2 regions of the Mesorhizobium sp. 113-1-2 genome follow, and region 1 is predicted to be linked to the other one. Evidence: riboswitches for the same ligand, from Rfam matches in the RefSeq annotation. Region 1 holds a riboswitch; the other holds the start of a gene.
What was found. Region 1 has a riboswitch for glycine ahead of gcvT (glycine cleavage system aminomethyltransferase GcvT). Riboswitches for the same ligand answer to the same signal wherever they lie in the genome.

Region 1 (7,857 bases):
ACAATGGCTATGACTGGTATGGCGGGATTTGATGACCGGTCGCATAAAGGCCGAGCACGATTTGTCGCCGATAGAGTTGAGTTCGCTCGAGGAACGTCTCCACAGCGCCAACCGACGTGCGACAGACTGCGCCGATGACCGTGGCTTGGCTTTCGTTATTCGCGACGGTGCAGGGAACGCAGTCGGTGTTGCTGCCGGGTACTCTTGGGCGAGCACGTCCGAGCTGACATTGATGTGGATTGACGAGGCCCATCGAGGCCGCGGCTATGCAAGGCAGTTGCTCAGCGCTTTTGTCGCCGAGGCAGCCGAGCGCGGCGTCACGAGAATTTGGGTCTCCAGCCACGACTTCCAGGCACCGGGCCTCTACGAGAAGGCTGGCTTCCAACGCATTGCCGAACTCGCGGAATGGCCCGAAGGCCATTCCAACATCATCCTCTGTAAAACGATAGCAGCGGACGGCGCGCTTTAGGCAACCTTGTCGAGCAGCGGCCTCAACGCGGGATGGATCTCCGGCGAGGCATGCTTGATGAGCGTCAGCAGCGCGCGCTCGTTTTCGTAGAGAGGCCGGTTCGCCCCGATATGCTCGACAAGCCATTTGGCTTCGCCGGCACCGATCGTCTCGGCGCGGCGGGCCAGCGCCTCGGCCGCCCTGTTCTTGGCCTCCCATTCGGCCTCGATGTCATCCGGGGACCGATAGGCCTCGATGATGCCGGCAAGACCACCGGAAACCATGCGGCTGAAGAAACCGCCGATTTGCGGATCGGCGTGTTCGAGGAAGTTTTCCTGGCGCAGCGCCACGTCGCGGGTCGGCGCTTCATAGCCGGCCGAGCACATCACGAAATTGGCGATCGCCTTGACGAAGAGGTCGTTCCAGGACGGATCGTTCTTGGCCTGCGCGGTCTGTTCGTTGATCTTGAACAGCACCTCGGCCTCGCCCTGGGTGATGGCGATGTTGCCGTCGCCGCCATGGGCGTGGAGGATGCGCCGCAGCAGCTCGACTTCCGCCTTGGCGATCAGTCCGGGCACCAGCGCGCCACCCAGCATCAGCGGCCCCTTGCCGTCGATGACGGCGTGCGCAACTTGCTCCAGCGCATAGACGCAAAGCTTGCCCGGCGAGGATCTCGCCTCTTCCAGCACATGGACCAGCAATTCGAGTTCGGTGCGGCTGTCGACCATGCCGTCGCGCGAGATGGTGCGGACCAGCCAGTCGGCATTGTCCTGCGAAATATAGCCCGACGGCTTTTCCTGATGGACGATGTAGTCGGTCACCGCCTCGACGAAGAAGGGCGCCCACTCCGCGCATTTGTCCCGCGCCGTCTGGTCGAGCGCGAACAAGGCCTCGGCCTCGTCGCGGGTCACCACGCCATCGGCGAACACGTCGCGGCGCAGCATCACCACATCTTCCGAGGCAATGCGATTCTTCGACGTCAGCCCTGCCACCGGCGCGCTCATGATCAATTCGCCCATTGTCGTCCCCGTCCGCCCCAAAGCGTTACATCGGCCTGCTATATCAGGAGTGTCTTGAAAAACCGGCAAACGGCGTGGTTAGCGAAGACTTGTCGGCGCGGCGCGCTTTAGGTGTGTTGAGATTCAGGTCAGGCCGAGTCGAAAATGGCTGATACCGAGAACCGGAGCGGAGCGTACTTTTCGTACGTGAGCACAGTTCTATTGCGACGCAATAGAACGGGGAAGCGCAGGTATCAGCCATTTGCAGGCCGGCCTCACCTGAATATCAACGCACCTTTGATGTCGCTGGGAGGTGACAAGGTGTCGCCGACAGGCTATGGATGGCGCGTCGAGGGCTCAGTTCTGAGTCCTACCTGTTTGCGGGAGAGAGCAGCGAGAGCTGCCGCCGAAGGGGAAATCGCCCGAAATCTCTCAGGCAAAAGAACCGTAGACGGGAAAGACACTCTGGAAAGTCGGGGCTTGCCCCCGCGCCGAAGGTGTAAGCGCCGCTGACAGAGTTCCGGCTGCGCGAGTCTCTCAGGCTTCAGACAGAGGGGCACGGACTGGTCGCCATTCGCGGCCGATTGCGTGCGACTCTGGAGACGACATGACGGGCGACGACTCAAAACACCTTCCCCTCGAAGATATCCACACAGCCGCCGGTGCGCGCTTCGGCGCCTTTGCCGGTTGGTCGATGCCGCTGACCTATCCGGCCGGCGTCATGAAGGAGCATCTGCACACCCGCGAGCATGCCGGCCTGTTCGACATCTCGCACATGAAGCTGTTCGAGGTCAGCGGACCGCAAGCGGTTGCGCTGCTCAACCGCGCTTGCCCGCTGGATGCCGGCGCGCTCGAAATCTCGCAGTCGAAACTGTCCTTCTTCCTCAATGAGGCAGGTGGCATCCTTGACGACCTGATCGTCACCCGCCTCGGCGATACCAGGTTCATGGTGGTCGCCAATGCCGGCAACGCCGTCGCCGACGAAAAGCATCTGCGTGAGCTGGCCACGAATTTCGATGTGAAGGTCGAACCGCTCGACCGCGTCTTCCTGGCCATCCAGGGACCCGAGGCCTGGGCTGTGCTGTCCCGCGCCGGCATCGAGACCGGCTCGCTGTTGTTCATGCACGGGGTCGAACCGCGGAAAGACTGGTTCATGAGCCGGTCGGGCTATACCGGCGAGGACGGTTTCGAGATCGGCCTGCCTGAAGCCGATGCGCGCGCCCTAGTCGCGAAGCTGCTCGAAGACGAGCGCGTTCTGTGGATCGGCCTTGCCGCGCGCGACAGCCTGCGGCTGGAGGCCGGGCTTTGCCTGCATGGCCAGGACATCACGCCGGAGACCGACCCTGCCGCCGCCGCGCTGATGTGGGCGATCCCCAAGGAGATCCGCGCGTCCGGCGCCTTCATCGGCGCCGATGCCTTGCGCGCCGCCGTGGAACGCGGCCCGGCGCAAAAGCGTGTCGGCCTGAAACCCGAGGGCCGCCAGCCGGTGCGCGCCGGTGCTGCTCTGTTCGACGCCGACGGCAATCCCGCCGGCCATGTCACGTCAGGCGGCTTCGGGCCCTCGGCTGGCCATCCGGTCGCCATGGGCTATGTCGCCACAGCGCTGGCAAAGCCCGGCACAAAACTGTTCGCCGATGTTCGCGGGACAAAAATCCCGATCGAAATCAACCCCTTGCCTTTCACTCCTCATCGCTACCGCAAAGGATAATCCCGATGGCAACGACCTATTTCACCGCCGATCACGAATGGCTCCGCGTCGAAGGCGGCATCGCCACCGTCGGCATCACCGATTACGCCCAGGAGCAGCTCGGCGACCTCGTCTTCGTGGAACTGCCGGAGACCGGAAAGAAGCTTGCCAAGGGCGATACAGCCGTCGTGGTCGAATCCGTCAAGGCGGCCTCGGACGTCTACGCGCCGGTCGACGGCGAGATCACCGAGGCCAACGGCACGCTGTCGTCCGACCCGTCGCTGGTCAACTCGGCCGCAACCGGCGCCGGCTGGCTGTGGAAGATGAAGCTTGCCGACGAAAGCCAGCTCGCCGGCCTCATGGATGAGGCCGCCTACAAAGCCCATATCGCCTGAAATCAGGACCAGAGATGATGACCACAGCACTCACCCCCTTCTCGGCCCGCCATATCGGTCCTGGTGTCAACGACGTCCGGGCCATGCTTGCCGTGATCGGCGTTCCCTCCGTCGAGACGCTGATCAGCCAGGCCGTGCCGCAGTCGATTCGCCTGGACCTGCCGCTGACCTTGCCGGCGCCAGCCAGCGAGGCCGAGGCATTGGCCGAATTGTCGGCTACGATGGCGAAGAACACGGTGCTGAAGAGCTTCATCGGCGCCGGCTATCACGGTGTCCATGTGCCGCCGGTCATCCAGCGCAATCAGTTCGAGAATCCGGCCTGGTATACGGCCTACACGCCCTATCAGGCCGAGATCAGCCAGGGCCGTCTGGAAATGCTGTTCAATTTCCAGACCTTGGTCACCGAATTGACCGGCCTGCCGGTGGCGTCCGCCTCGCTGCTCGACGAGGCAACCGCCGTCGCCGAAGCGGTCGGCATTGCGCTTCGCCACCACCGCGACAAGCGCACCAAGGTGGCGTTCGCCGGCACGCCGCACCCGCAGACCCTGGATGTCGTGCGCACCCGCGCCGAACCGCTCGGCATCGAGATCGACGGCGAGACGATCGACGACAACACGGCCGCTTTGCTCGTCTCCTGGCCCGACACGTTTGGCGTCTATGGCGACCACAAGGCAGCGATCGACAAGGCACGCGCCACCGGCGCTCTGGTCGTCTTCATCGCCGACCCGCTTGGCCTGACGCTGACAGACGCGCCGGCGAAGCTCGGCGCCGACATTGCGGTGGGCCCGATGCAGCGCTTTGGTGTTCCGATGGGCTTTGGTGGCCCGCACGCCGCCTATTGCGCCGTCTCCGACAGACTGACCCGACTGATGCCCGGCCGCCTGGTCGGCCAGTCGACAGACAGCAAGGGCCGGCCCGGCTATCGCCTGGCCTTGCAGACGCGCGAGCAGCACATCCGCCGCGACAAGGCGACCTCCAACATCTGCACCGCGCAGGCGCTGCTCGCCAACATGGCGACGGCCTACGCCATCTGGCACGGCCCCGCCGGCCTGCAGGCGATTGCCGGGCGCATCCACGCGCTGGCCAACCGTCTGGCAGGCGGCCTCCAGGCGGCGGGCGTGTCGGTGCTCGGTGCCAGCCGTTTCGACACGGTGACGGTGGAGGTAAAAGGCAAGGCCGCTGAAATCGCTGAAGCCGCCGAAAAGACCGGCCGGCTGCTGCGCGTCCTCGATGCCGACCATGTCGGCATCGCCTTCGACGAGACCTCGACGGATGCCGATCTCGACGCGATCGCTTCCCTGTTCGGCGCCAAGGCCGCTCCCTCGGCCGACCGCACCGTTCCCGGCAAGCCGCGTGGAAAAGAGTTTCTGACGCAACCGGTCTTCAACGAGAACAAGTCGGAAACCGACATGATGCGCCTGCTGCGTCGGCTGGCCGACAAGGATCTGGCGCTCGACCGCTCCATGATCCCGCTGGGCTCCTGCACGATGAAGCTCAACGCGGCGGCCGAAATGATGCCGGTGAGCTGGCCAAGCATCGCCAATCTGCATCCCTTCGCGCCGGCCAGCCATTCGGCCGGCTATCGCGCCATGATCGGCGAACTGGAGGGCTGGCTGTCGGAGATCACCGGCTTCGACGCGGTCAGCCTGCAGCCCAATGCCGGCAGCCAGGGCGAATATGCCGGCCTGCTCGCCATTCGTGCCTATCACCGCTCGCGCGGCGAAGGCCATCGCACCGTCTGCCTCATCCCCTCCTCCGCGCATGGCACCAATCCGGCAAGTGCGGCGATGGCTGGTATGAGCGTTGTCGTCGTGCGCTGCCTGGAAGACGGCAACATCGACATGGACGATATGCGGGCCAAGGCCAACGAGCATTCCAAGAATCTCGCCGCGCTGATGTTCACCTATCCCTCGACGCACGGCGTCTATGAAGAAGGCGCCCGCCATCTCTGCGCGCTCATTCACGAGCATGGCGGCCAGGTCTATTTCGACGGCGCCAACCTCAACGCGCTGGTCGCGCTCGCCCGGCCCGCCGATATCGGCGCCGATGTCTGCCATATGAACCTGCACAAGACCTTCTGCATCCCGCATGGCGGTGGCGGCCCCGGCATCGGCCCGATCGGCGTCAGGGCGCACCTGAAACCCTATCTGCCGGGCCATGTTACCGAGGGCTCGGCGCATGCCGTGTCGGCGGCACCGTTCGGCAGCGCCTCCATCCTGCCCATCACCTGGATGTATATCCGCATGATGGGCGCCGCCGGCCTGAAGCAGGCGACGGAGACCGCCATCATCTCGGCCAACTACGTGGCGACCCGCCTCGCGCCGCACTTCCCGCTGCTCTACAAGGGCCGGCACGATCGCATCGCGCATGAATGCATCCTCGACACCCGCGTGCTCAAGGAGAGCGCCGGCATCAGCGTCGACGACATCGCCAAGCGCCTGATCGACTACGGTTTTCATGCGCCCACCATGTCGTTCCCGGTCGCTGGCACGCTGATGGTCGAGCCGACGGAATCCGAGCCCAAGCGCGAGCTCGACCGTTTCTGCGAGGCGATGATCGCCATTGCGGGCGAAGCGGCGAAAGTGGCGAAGGGTGAATGGCCTTTGGCCGATAACCCGCTGGTCAACGCACCGCACACCGCGGCGGAAACGCTGGCCGGTCAGTGGAACCACCCCTACTCGCGCCTGGAAGCGGCCTATCCCGCCGGCGACGCCGACACGGCGGCCAAGTACTGGCCACCCGTGTCGCGCATCGACAATGTCGCCGGCGACCGCAATCTGGTCTGCTCCTGCCCGCCGCTGTCTGATTATCTGGGAGCGGCGGAATAACTACGCTGAGCGCAAGGCCGGCTTGACCGGTTCGGCCTTGCCGATCCTTTTGCGGCTGATGACGCAATTGCGGCCGGCGCGCTTGGCCGCGTAGAGTGCTGCGTCCGCCTCAGCCAGCACCTCGTCAAGGCTGCTGCCGTCGGCGCCGCCAAAGCCGATGCCGCCGCTGACCGTGCTGCGCAACGGACCGTGCGGGGTGGCAACGACTTCGGTGCCAAAGGCAACGCCGATCTTGCTGGCGAGATCATAGGCGCGCTCTTCCGTCATCCGCGACATGACGATGGCGAACTCCTCGCCGCCGAGGCGAAAGGCGTCGACACCGGTCCTGGCATATTTCCGGATGACGGCGGCGAAGCGGCACAGGACCTGGTCCCCGACCGGGTGACCGTAGACGTCATTGGTCCTCTTGAAATGATCGAGGTCGAACATGACGACCGCCATGAACGGGCCGAACTGCCGCTCGCCGTGCAGCGACATCAACCCGCGACGGTTCATCAGCCCGGTCAATGGATCGGTCATGGTCTCGGCCTTCAACTCGATCTGTGCCTGCAGATGGTGAAGCGAGAGCGTCAGGGCGCCGAGGCCGGTCATGCAGGCCACCGCCACGACGGAATTCAGGCGTTCGGCCCAGTTGTCGGGCGCCGCCCCGAGCGTCCATTGCCCCTTGGCCACCAGAACCGCGCCGCAAAGCGCAAACGACACCGCGCAGGTGCCGCTCAGGAACGAGACCACCAGCAGGATCCGGCGATCGTGACTGCCATTGACCCAGAACATGGCTCCGATCGTCGACAAGAGCACGGTGACCGTTGCGTAGGTGACGATGAAGCCGACACCGTCAAGGCCGAGGAAGGTCACGGCCGCGCAGATCGCCATGGCGGCAAGGGTCGGCACGGTCGCACGCCTGTAGTCCCGCACGCCGAGATACTGCATGGCCGAAAGGCAGATGATCAGGAAGCCCAGGCTGAGCAGCGCCAGCGCTATCTGGCAAAGCAGCGGATCAGGCCCCTTGGTGTAGCGCCAGAACAGGGTCACATGCGCGACAAGCACGAGGATGCCGCACGCCACCGTCAGCACGAAACGCGCCCGCGGCGCGGTGAGCCAGATGGCAAACATGGTGACGGCCAGGCAGGTGCCCGACAGCGCGGCCGCGAGCAGGAGCGAACTGAAATCCAGCATATCGGGCGGGGGCCTCTCGAGCGTCGGCGGTTACGCCGCATTCTAGGTCAGCGGCTGCCCTCGGACATGGTTTTCAGCCGATCTTTCGACCCAAGCTGCGGTTACGGTTTACAAAGCGTCGACACCGCCTGTCTGGAAATCGCGCCCTTAGCCGGCGCGAGGATCAAGCGCGCGTCAGCCTTTGTTCAGCAGTGCGAGATTGGCGTTGACGACCGTCGGGTCGGCCATGCCGGCCTTCGCCTCGAGCAGCAGCGCCCTGGCCTTCTTCTTGTTGCCGCGCAACAGTTGCGAATAGCCCATATTGTTGACGATCTGCGGCTTGCGG
Region 2 (7,857 bases), 3.2 Mb from region 1:
ATCCGAGCGCCGAATGGAGCCTGCGTTTGTTGTAGACCTCCTAAACGGCACAACGTGCTGCCAGTTGCGCCGCCAGCTCTGCGTGATCGCCGGATATCTCTGGCCCCAATAGCCGGCGTCGAACGCATCGAGTGCGGCCAGGCCGGCTTCTGCGTCCTTGGCCCGGTAGATCGCGCGCAGCGCCGGCACGACGGGCTTGCGGTCCTTCCACGACACGAACTCCAGCGAATGGCGGATCAGATGCACGATACAGGTCTGGACCACGGTCTGCGGGAAGACGGCGTTGATCGCCTCGGGGAAGCCCTTCAAGCCATCGACAACGGCAATGAGAATGTCGGCGACGCCCCGGTTCTTCAACTCGTTCATCACCCTCAGCCAGAACTTGGCGCCCTCGGTCTGCTCGATCCAGATGCCGAGGATCTCCTTCGTGCCATCCGGCAGGATGCCGAGCGTGATGTAGACGGCCTTGTTGCGAACGAAGCCTTCGTCCCTGATCTTGACCCGGATCGCATCGAAGAAGATGAGCGGATAGATCGCATCCAGCGGGCGGTTCTGCCACTCGGCCACTTCCTCCAGGACGGCGCCGGTGACGGCCGAGATCAGGTCTGGCGACACGTCGATGCCATAGAGCTCTTCGAGATGACCGCGGATCTCGCGAACCGTCATGCCGCGCGCATACTTCGAAACGATCTTGGCGTCGAAGTCGGGAAGGCGGCGCTGGTATTTGGCAATCAGCTTCGGGTCGAATGTTCCGGCCCGGTCGCGCGGGATCGAAAGCGTCATCTTCGACGTGCCCGTCAGAACCGACTTCTTCGAATGGCCGTTGCGGCGATTGGCATTGCCGGCGTCGCCTTCATCTTCAAGATGCTCGTCCAGTTCGGCGTTCAGAATCCGCTCCGAAAGCGCCTTCTTCAGATCGTCGAACAGCCCGTCTCTGGCGAAAACCTCATTCGGATCGCGACCCGCAAGCAACTGGTCCAGAAGTTCCTTCTCGATAGCCATGTGATGATTCTCTCCTTTCCATCATCATGGCCTCGCGCACAGAATTCCTGACAGTCCCCGGCGTAGAAGGCGCGAACACGGGACGAAACCTTTCTCTGGCTTTCAGGTGCCCACGCGAACGCCTCCATTCTTGCCCGCGCTGTCCTGACGACAGGATCGATATCCTTGTAGTTCCGATCCAAATAGCGCTGTTGCCACTCGTCCGCGTAGTTCGATACCGCGTAGCTCCGCACTGGCCGGATGTTAAGATAGGCATAGCAGTCGAAACCGAGCTGCTGGATGGCATCGGTGAGCGCGTCCTTCAACATCCCCTCTTTTCTTGCCAGGGACGAGATATCGGACAGCTTCTGGAACCAAGTTCTCAACACACTCGAACCTCCTGAGACTTGCCCTAAAACTGACGCCGCGCGAGGTGTCTATCAAATGCATCTCCTCGCGATCGCCAGGACACGCCACCGTTTAAGCGCTCGGAGATAGCAGCCTGTGAACGACTGTGATAACTCAAGTGTTCTCAGGGCCATAGCTGCGAGCGAAACAACCTAAGCTGTCGCGTATCCTCGAGGTGCGGAAGATCGGCCAACGTTTTGAACGAGGATGTTTGGCGACAGTCGTTCAACGATACAACTCCTCCTGCTCAAGGAGCTGTAGCTGGAACGGCGTCTCCCTGCAGAGCACAAGAAAACTTCGCCCCGCCGGTGGGGAGGACACCGGCAGGGCGAGCTGCGCGAAGGTCTCGCTCGCCGCAAGGCGACCGGACAGCGCCGACTGGATGGCGTTTTGCTGACGAATCGTCGCAAATGAAATTATAGAATTCCCGAGCGATCGTTAGCCGAGCGGCTTCGACGACGGTTGAGCGAAATGCATTATTCATATTTCGCTCCAGATTTACGCGGCATGGCGGGATGCCACCGGCAGACTGTCAGCGACGATGTGCGCCAGCAGGGCGGACGTGGCCGCGGACAAGGTCCAGCCAAGGTGTCCATGTCCTGTGTTATAAAAAACGCCCGGCGCGCGTCCTTTGCCAACGCGAGGCATCATGCTTGCCATCATTGGGCGCAGTCCGGCCCAGGGAATTACGCGGTTTGTGTTTACTCCTGGAAACAGTTCTCGGGCCCAATCAACCAAAGGCCTGATCCGATCATCTCTGATATCGCGGTTGTAGCCATTGAATTCCGCCGTACCCGCAACTCGGAGGCGGCCATCGCCGAGCCGGCTGGTAACTATCTTCGCCCGGTCATCAAGCAAGCTGACCCAGGGCGCGGCAGACTGGGAGCGCTCATCGTCAAGGTGCACAGTTATCGAATATCCTTTTACGGGATAGATGTTCAGGCGGTCGCCAAGCATCGCTGCAATTTGACGGCTTGCAGAGCCCGCACAGACTACAATCCCATCGGCCTGCAAGATTTGCTCGACCCCCTTCCCGTCTCCGCCGTGCACCATATAGGACACCCCGAGCCGGTCGCGGCGGTCGATACGAGCAACCGTTGCGTCGTACTCAAACGCACCTCCCAACCTCTCGCAGGCTCTCGCTAAGCCTGTCGTATATTTGTGAATGTCGCCGGTCGAATCCGAGGGCGTGAAAAAGCCGCCGTAGAATTTCCCATGCAACGTAGGTTCAATAGACGCGATCTCTTCTGGCGTCACCGGCCGCCGATCGAGCCCGCCGTCCGTGAGCATTTCATTTACCTTCGTTGCGTAATCAAAACCCGGCTTGTCCCAGTAAATATGCAGAATGCCCCGTGTAACGTGATCGAACTCGATACCTTCGCGGTCCGCAATGTCGAACATATACCGCCGAGCGGATATGGCCAGCCGAGCGGTCGCAACGGTGTTGTCGCGGTACTTCGCAATATTGGACACGAATTCGGCTAGCCAGCTGTACTTATGCCAGTTTGGCAGAGGATTTATAAGCAGCGGCGCGTCCGGCCTAAGCATCCACTTGATCCCCTTAACCACTGTCGACCAATGGTTCCAGACCTCGGCGTTACTCGCTGATAGCTGGCCACCATTTGCGAACGAAGTCTCCATCGCTGCATAGCGTTGGCGCTCGAGGACTGTTACATCATACCCTTGGCTCAGAAGGGCATAGGCAGTCGAAACGCCCGTAATGCCGGCGCCGATCACAACTATCTTCGTCATTTCGATCTCCAGAAAGAACAGTGGGTGCAAGCCGATTGACCTGCGGTGTCCCCAAATCTGTCTCCTTTACCTGAGAGCTTAGCCCGGATGACTTACCTGGCTTTCCCCTTCGGCGTGCGCAACGGCGCATCTCTCCAGATTGTCCCACTGTACGGTCTCTTGTGCCTGAGAGTTTCCTTGGGGGGTTGCTCCGTGGCGTCGGCGCTGGACCGATCTCTCCCGTACAGCATGTTGAACAATCAGATTTATAGATGTTGTTGCGCGGCGATAAACTGGATTGTTGCCACCTTATTGAAACAAGAGAATCATAATCTGGGGGTATTTGAAACGTACGGCCGGCCCCAGACGTTAGGGCGGGCAGCAATGATTGCGACCACCCATGTCAATTTGCAACGCTCGGATTCCATTGTGACCTTGCTGGCCACCGGGCAGGTCGCTCAGCACGACGATCACAATATCTCTGAACCCTTGCTGCGACTTTCACGTGGATCGGCTCACTTTTCTTGCCGAGACCGCCGTTGTCCGACCATCGAACCGCACATCTCGCTGGCCTTTCCGTCTTTGGCCCTGGGCCGGGCGAGCAGTAATTTGATCGGGAAACCCGAACGGCGTCGTAGTGCGGCGGTAGTGGTCGGGGATAATCTGCCCTAACCCACCGCGGCGTTAAGAAAGCGTGATGCAATGTCGAGAGTCGACAACCGCCGCCATCTCAGGCAAAGGGAACGTTGGGCTGTCGACACGCTTAGAGACGTAGTGACGGCGGCCGGATCTCCATTCTATCGATGCCAATCGCCGTCTCATCCCATCCGGTCCGAGGCATAGCTCCCCGGGCTCGGCGGGAAGACCACGACGCGGTTGCCATTGATGAAGCAACGGTGGTGGATGTGGGCGTGTACGGCCCGCGCCAGGACCTGGCTCTCGACGTCGCGGCCGATGGAAACATAGTCCTCGGCGCTTTGCGCATGTGTGATGCGCGCGATGTCCTGCTCGATAATCGGGCCTTCGTCGAGATCGGCGGTGACGTAATGCGCGGTTGCGCCGATCAGCTTCACGCCTCGGCTATAGGCCTGCTTGTAAGGGTTTGCGCCCTTGAAGCTCGGCAGGAAAGAATGGTGGATGTTGATGATCCGGCCCGACATCTTCTTGCACACCGCGTCCGAAAGCACCTGCATGTAGCGGGCCAGCACGATCAGCTCAGTGCCTGTCTGTTCGACGATATCCATGATCTGGCCTTCGGCCTGCAGCTTGTTCTCCTTCGTCACCTTGGAGCGGTGGAAGGGAATGTCGTGGTTGACCACGACCTTCTGGTAGTCGAAATGGTTGGAGACGACGCCGACGATGTCAATCGGCAGCGCGCCGATCTTCCAGCGGTAGAGCAGGTCCTTCAGGCAGTGGCCGAAGCGCGACACCATGAGCAGCACCTTCATCCGCTTCTGGGCGTCGTAGATCCCGGCATCCATCTTGAATGTCTCGGCGACCGGCTTGAGGCTTTCGACCAGTGTCTGCTTGTTGACCCCTTCCTCAGAGATGAATGAGACCCGCATGAAGAACTTGCCGGTATCGAGATCGTCGAACTGACTGAAATCAATGATCTTGCAGCCTTGATCGGCCAAGCAGTTCGATATCGCCGCAACGATCCGGCGCGTTGATTTGCACGTCACTATCAGTACATAAGTTGTCATAATAGATCCACGGATTGCACTTGCGATCACAGCGCCGTTCGCAGTTTCTGTCGTCCTCTGTAGGTTTCAGGAGTAACTAAGCCTCCATCGATCGATGTGCGTCCTGGTCACCGGGCTAGCTTCATCGCTCGCGAAATATAGTGCGAGTGCCCCCAACCTCTTCGGCCTTGACAGACTCATGCGTCGGCTGCGCCTTTGGGATAACCCTGCAAGGCAATCTTGCGTTTTTTTAGCACGACTACGTGAACTCCGCTCACCCCAATACGGTCTCGACCAGCTTTACCCAGTAGCCGATGCCATACGGCAAAGCCTCGTCATCGAAGTCAAACGCTGGATTATGACACGCCGGTGTTGGCCCATTGCCAAGAAAAATGTAAGCGCCCGGTCGCGCTTCGAGCATGTACGCGAAATCCTCCGCTCCCATAGCAAATTTGACGTTATCATCAACAGCTGCAGACCCGACAAGATTACGTGCCGCCTGGATCGCTAGATTGGTTTCCTCGGTGGAATTAAAGGTCGCTGGAACCGATCGGATATATTTGAACTCGATATCTGCGCCGAAGCCTCGCGCAATGCCTTGGGCAGATGCGAAAATCTCTCGCTCGGCGAAATCCCGCAGGTGGGATGCAGAGGTCCTGACGGTCCCGCCGATCTCGACCTGATCGGGAATGACATTATACGCCTGTGCGGCGTTTAACTTGGTGACGGAGATTACCAGCGCCTCTAGGGGATCGGTTTTACGGGATACCAAGGTTTGCAGGCCAATAATGATCTGGGCTGCAATGACAACGGGATCGATGGTCCAATATGGATGGGCCGCATGGCCACCCCGACCCTTAACAATGATATCGAAGTCATCTTGGGAGCCCATGATTCCACCATGGCGGATGCCAAACTTGCCGACCTCGATGCCCGGGGCGATATGCATGCCAAAAACCTGGGAGATTCCGAAGCGATCCATGATCCCTTCCTGGACCATTTTAAAGCCGCCCGTTGGAAAATCTGGCTCCTCGGCCGGCTGGAAGATGAGGGCAACGGAGCCCTTAAAATTGCGGGACCTCGCAAGATGTTTTGCGGCGCCCAGGAGCATGGCGGTATGACCGTCATGGCCGCAGGCGTGCATTACACCAGAGATTTTTGAAGCCCAAGGCTTATTTGATGTCTCGACTATTGGCAGGGCATCCATATCCGCTCTCAAGCCAATCGTCGGCCCATCGCCGCCTTCTCCCTCAAGCAATGCAACGACGCCGGTCCCCGCAATTCCCGTTTCGATGTGATTTATGCCAAAAGAAGCGAGCTTTTCGGCAACAAACCTTGCTGTGTTGTACTCCTGGAAGTCCAGCTCCGGATTTTCATGAAGGTAACGGCGCCAATCGGTGACTTCGCTTTGCAGCTTCCGGAAAACATCAGCCTCTTTCATGTTTGCAAAAGCCCCTAATCTTCTGGAACCAATATAACTTGGCAGTTCATCTCTATTGTGAAAGTGGCGTCAGCCTATCTGCGCCATTTGCACTCCCGATAAGTTTCAATTTTCGCTGCCGCCGATTCAATTGAAAAACTGTCTTCGAGTGCTCCCTACAGAATGGTGCATGTGGCCGAAGTGTTTGCACCAATCTGGGGCCTCCTCTGAAATATTGATGCCACCATGAGGCGTCTGTTGAAACTGTGGAAGAGGCAGGCGACAGGATATGAGACATTACAGCTATTCGGTAACTCCCGATATCTCAACGTGAGATTCGCTCTCTAGAGCATCATTGGCTGCCCCCTCAATCGCAAGGCTTGGTAGGCGAATAGATCCAACCCTGTTCGAGACGCGACAGCGATCCAAAAGATCACCGCTGTGACCCTTAGAGTAACCTATCAACCCAAAGCGATATTGATATCCTCGTGCCAAGCATAAGCAGTCGTCGAGCATCACCTCTCGGCTGTGTCGGTCCAACCGGCGCGTCGATCCCGAGACAATCCCGATTGTATCCGCCTCGACGCGAGCGCAGCGGACTCCGAAACGGCGGCTGCCAATTTTTCCGTCGCAAGTTCTGGGGCAGGAAAGCAGTTGCGTCATATGGCGAGGAATCTTCGCACCCACGCGACCGGATCCGCTGCGCATCAAGCCTCCGACCATCGCCACCTGCCGCTGATCGGCGACGGCGAGTTGCTCCTCTTTGTAGGCGCTGCAAAGGCAGAGCATCGATTGGCAAAACCTGGGAAGCTGTTGAGCACGTCGGCGACTCCCAACGGCGACATGTCGATATTCGCCAATATTGGGTGATTGGGTGCCTCTATATTCGATTGGAAGCGCCCGAGGCATCTGCGCTTGATGCCTCGGGCGAGACGAGGGTTTGCGGTAGCACGTAGGGCGCACTTCGCGGGTCTGCTCGCTTACTGGGACACGGAATTCCTCCCACAGCCACCGGGCCAGGTCGCACAGCCGCCAGCACATGACGCCGTCGAGGTCGATTGCTTGCGACAATGCTGAGCGTCATTCAGCTTCCCCAGAGCCTTGTCCTAGACCAAACCATCGGGACCATGCACCACGCATGGTCTGCACCGTGACCCTGCCGAGCGCGCTGCATCGTCACGAGAGCCACATCATAGATCGACGCAAGCGCCAGCAACCGCCGCGCTTGACCGGCGTCCATCGCGTGTCGTGCCAAAAGCTTCAGCGAGTCCCCTCATCAAAGTCGCCCCCAAAGAGATCGCCCAACCCATCGCAAACCTTCTGTTCGCGAAATGCATATCGCGTGGCGTAATCCCGTCAACCGACGCCATTTTTTGACGCATCTCGGGCAGATTCTCAGATTTTTTGTGTAATTGCCGCCTTTTGCGCAATGTTACACCTCTTACGCCCACATTCGGACATCTCGAAGCTGCTTGTCTTGAATGACGCAATTGTAATTCGGATGGTGCTACCGAGGGTCCCGGTTATGAGATTTTCAGGCTTCCGCGTTCTTACTGAAGCGCTCAAAGGTCATTCCGGATGGAAGCCTCTATGGCGCAATCCCGATCCACAGCCGTTCTATAACTACGTCATCGT

Region 2: it holds a riboswitch for glycine, as region 1 does, so the genes downstream of both, JN279_RS36345 (D-amino acid dehydrogenase) here and gcvT (glycine cleavage system aminomethyltransferase GcvT) in region 1, are expected to answer to the same signal.

What each region holds. Positions count from the first base shown of each region.
Region 1 covers NZ_AP023242.1:4,374,016-4,381,872, reverse strand. The annotation lists gene JN279_RS21245 (molybdopterin-binding protein) at 1-32, shown strand, start outside; gene JN279_RS21240 (GNAT family N-acetyltransferase) at 32-469, shown strand; gene JN279_RS21235 (hypothetical protein) at 466-1,467, opposite strand; glycine riboswitch at 1,818-1,904, shown strand; gene gcvT (glycine cleavage system aminomethyltransferase GcvT) at 2,054-3,154, shown strand; gene gcvH (glycine cleavage system protein GcvH) at 3,160-3,528, shown strand; gene gcvP (aminomethyl-transferring glycine dehydrogenase) at 3,543-6,356, shown strand; gene JN279_RS21215 (GGDEF domain-containing protein) at 6,357-7,532, opposite strand; gene JN279_RS21210 (tetratricopeptide repeat protein) at 7,707-7,857, opposite strand, start outside.
Region 2 covers NZ_AP023242.1:7,560,703-7,568,559, forward strand. The annotation lists partial or broken gene JN279_RS39020 (hypothetical protein) at 1-7, opposite strand, end outside; partial or broken gene JN279_RS36335 (IS256 family transposase) at 43-1,002, opposite strand; gene JN279_RS36340 (autoinducer binding domain-containing protein) at 912-1,310, opposite strand; gene JN279_RS36345 (D-amino acid dehydrogenase) at 1,888-3,141, opposite strand; glycine riboswitch at 3,189-3,289, opposite strand; gene JN279_RS36350 (hypothetical protein) at 3,505-3,792, shown strand; gene purU (formyltetrahydrofolate deformylase) at 3,939-4,823, opposite strand; gene JN279_RS36360 (M20 aminoacylase family protein) at 5,077-6,243, opposite strand; gene JN279_RS36365 (hypothetical protein) at 6,886-7,092, shown strand; gene JN279_RS36370 (sarcosine oxidase subunit beta family protein) at 7,748-7,857, shown strand, end outside.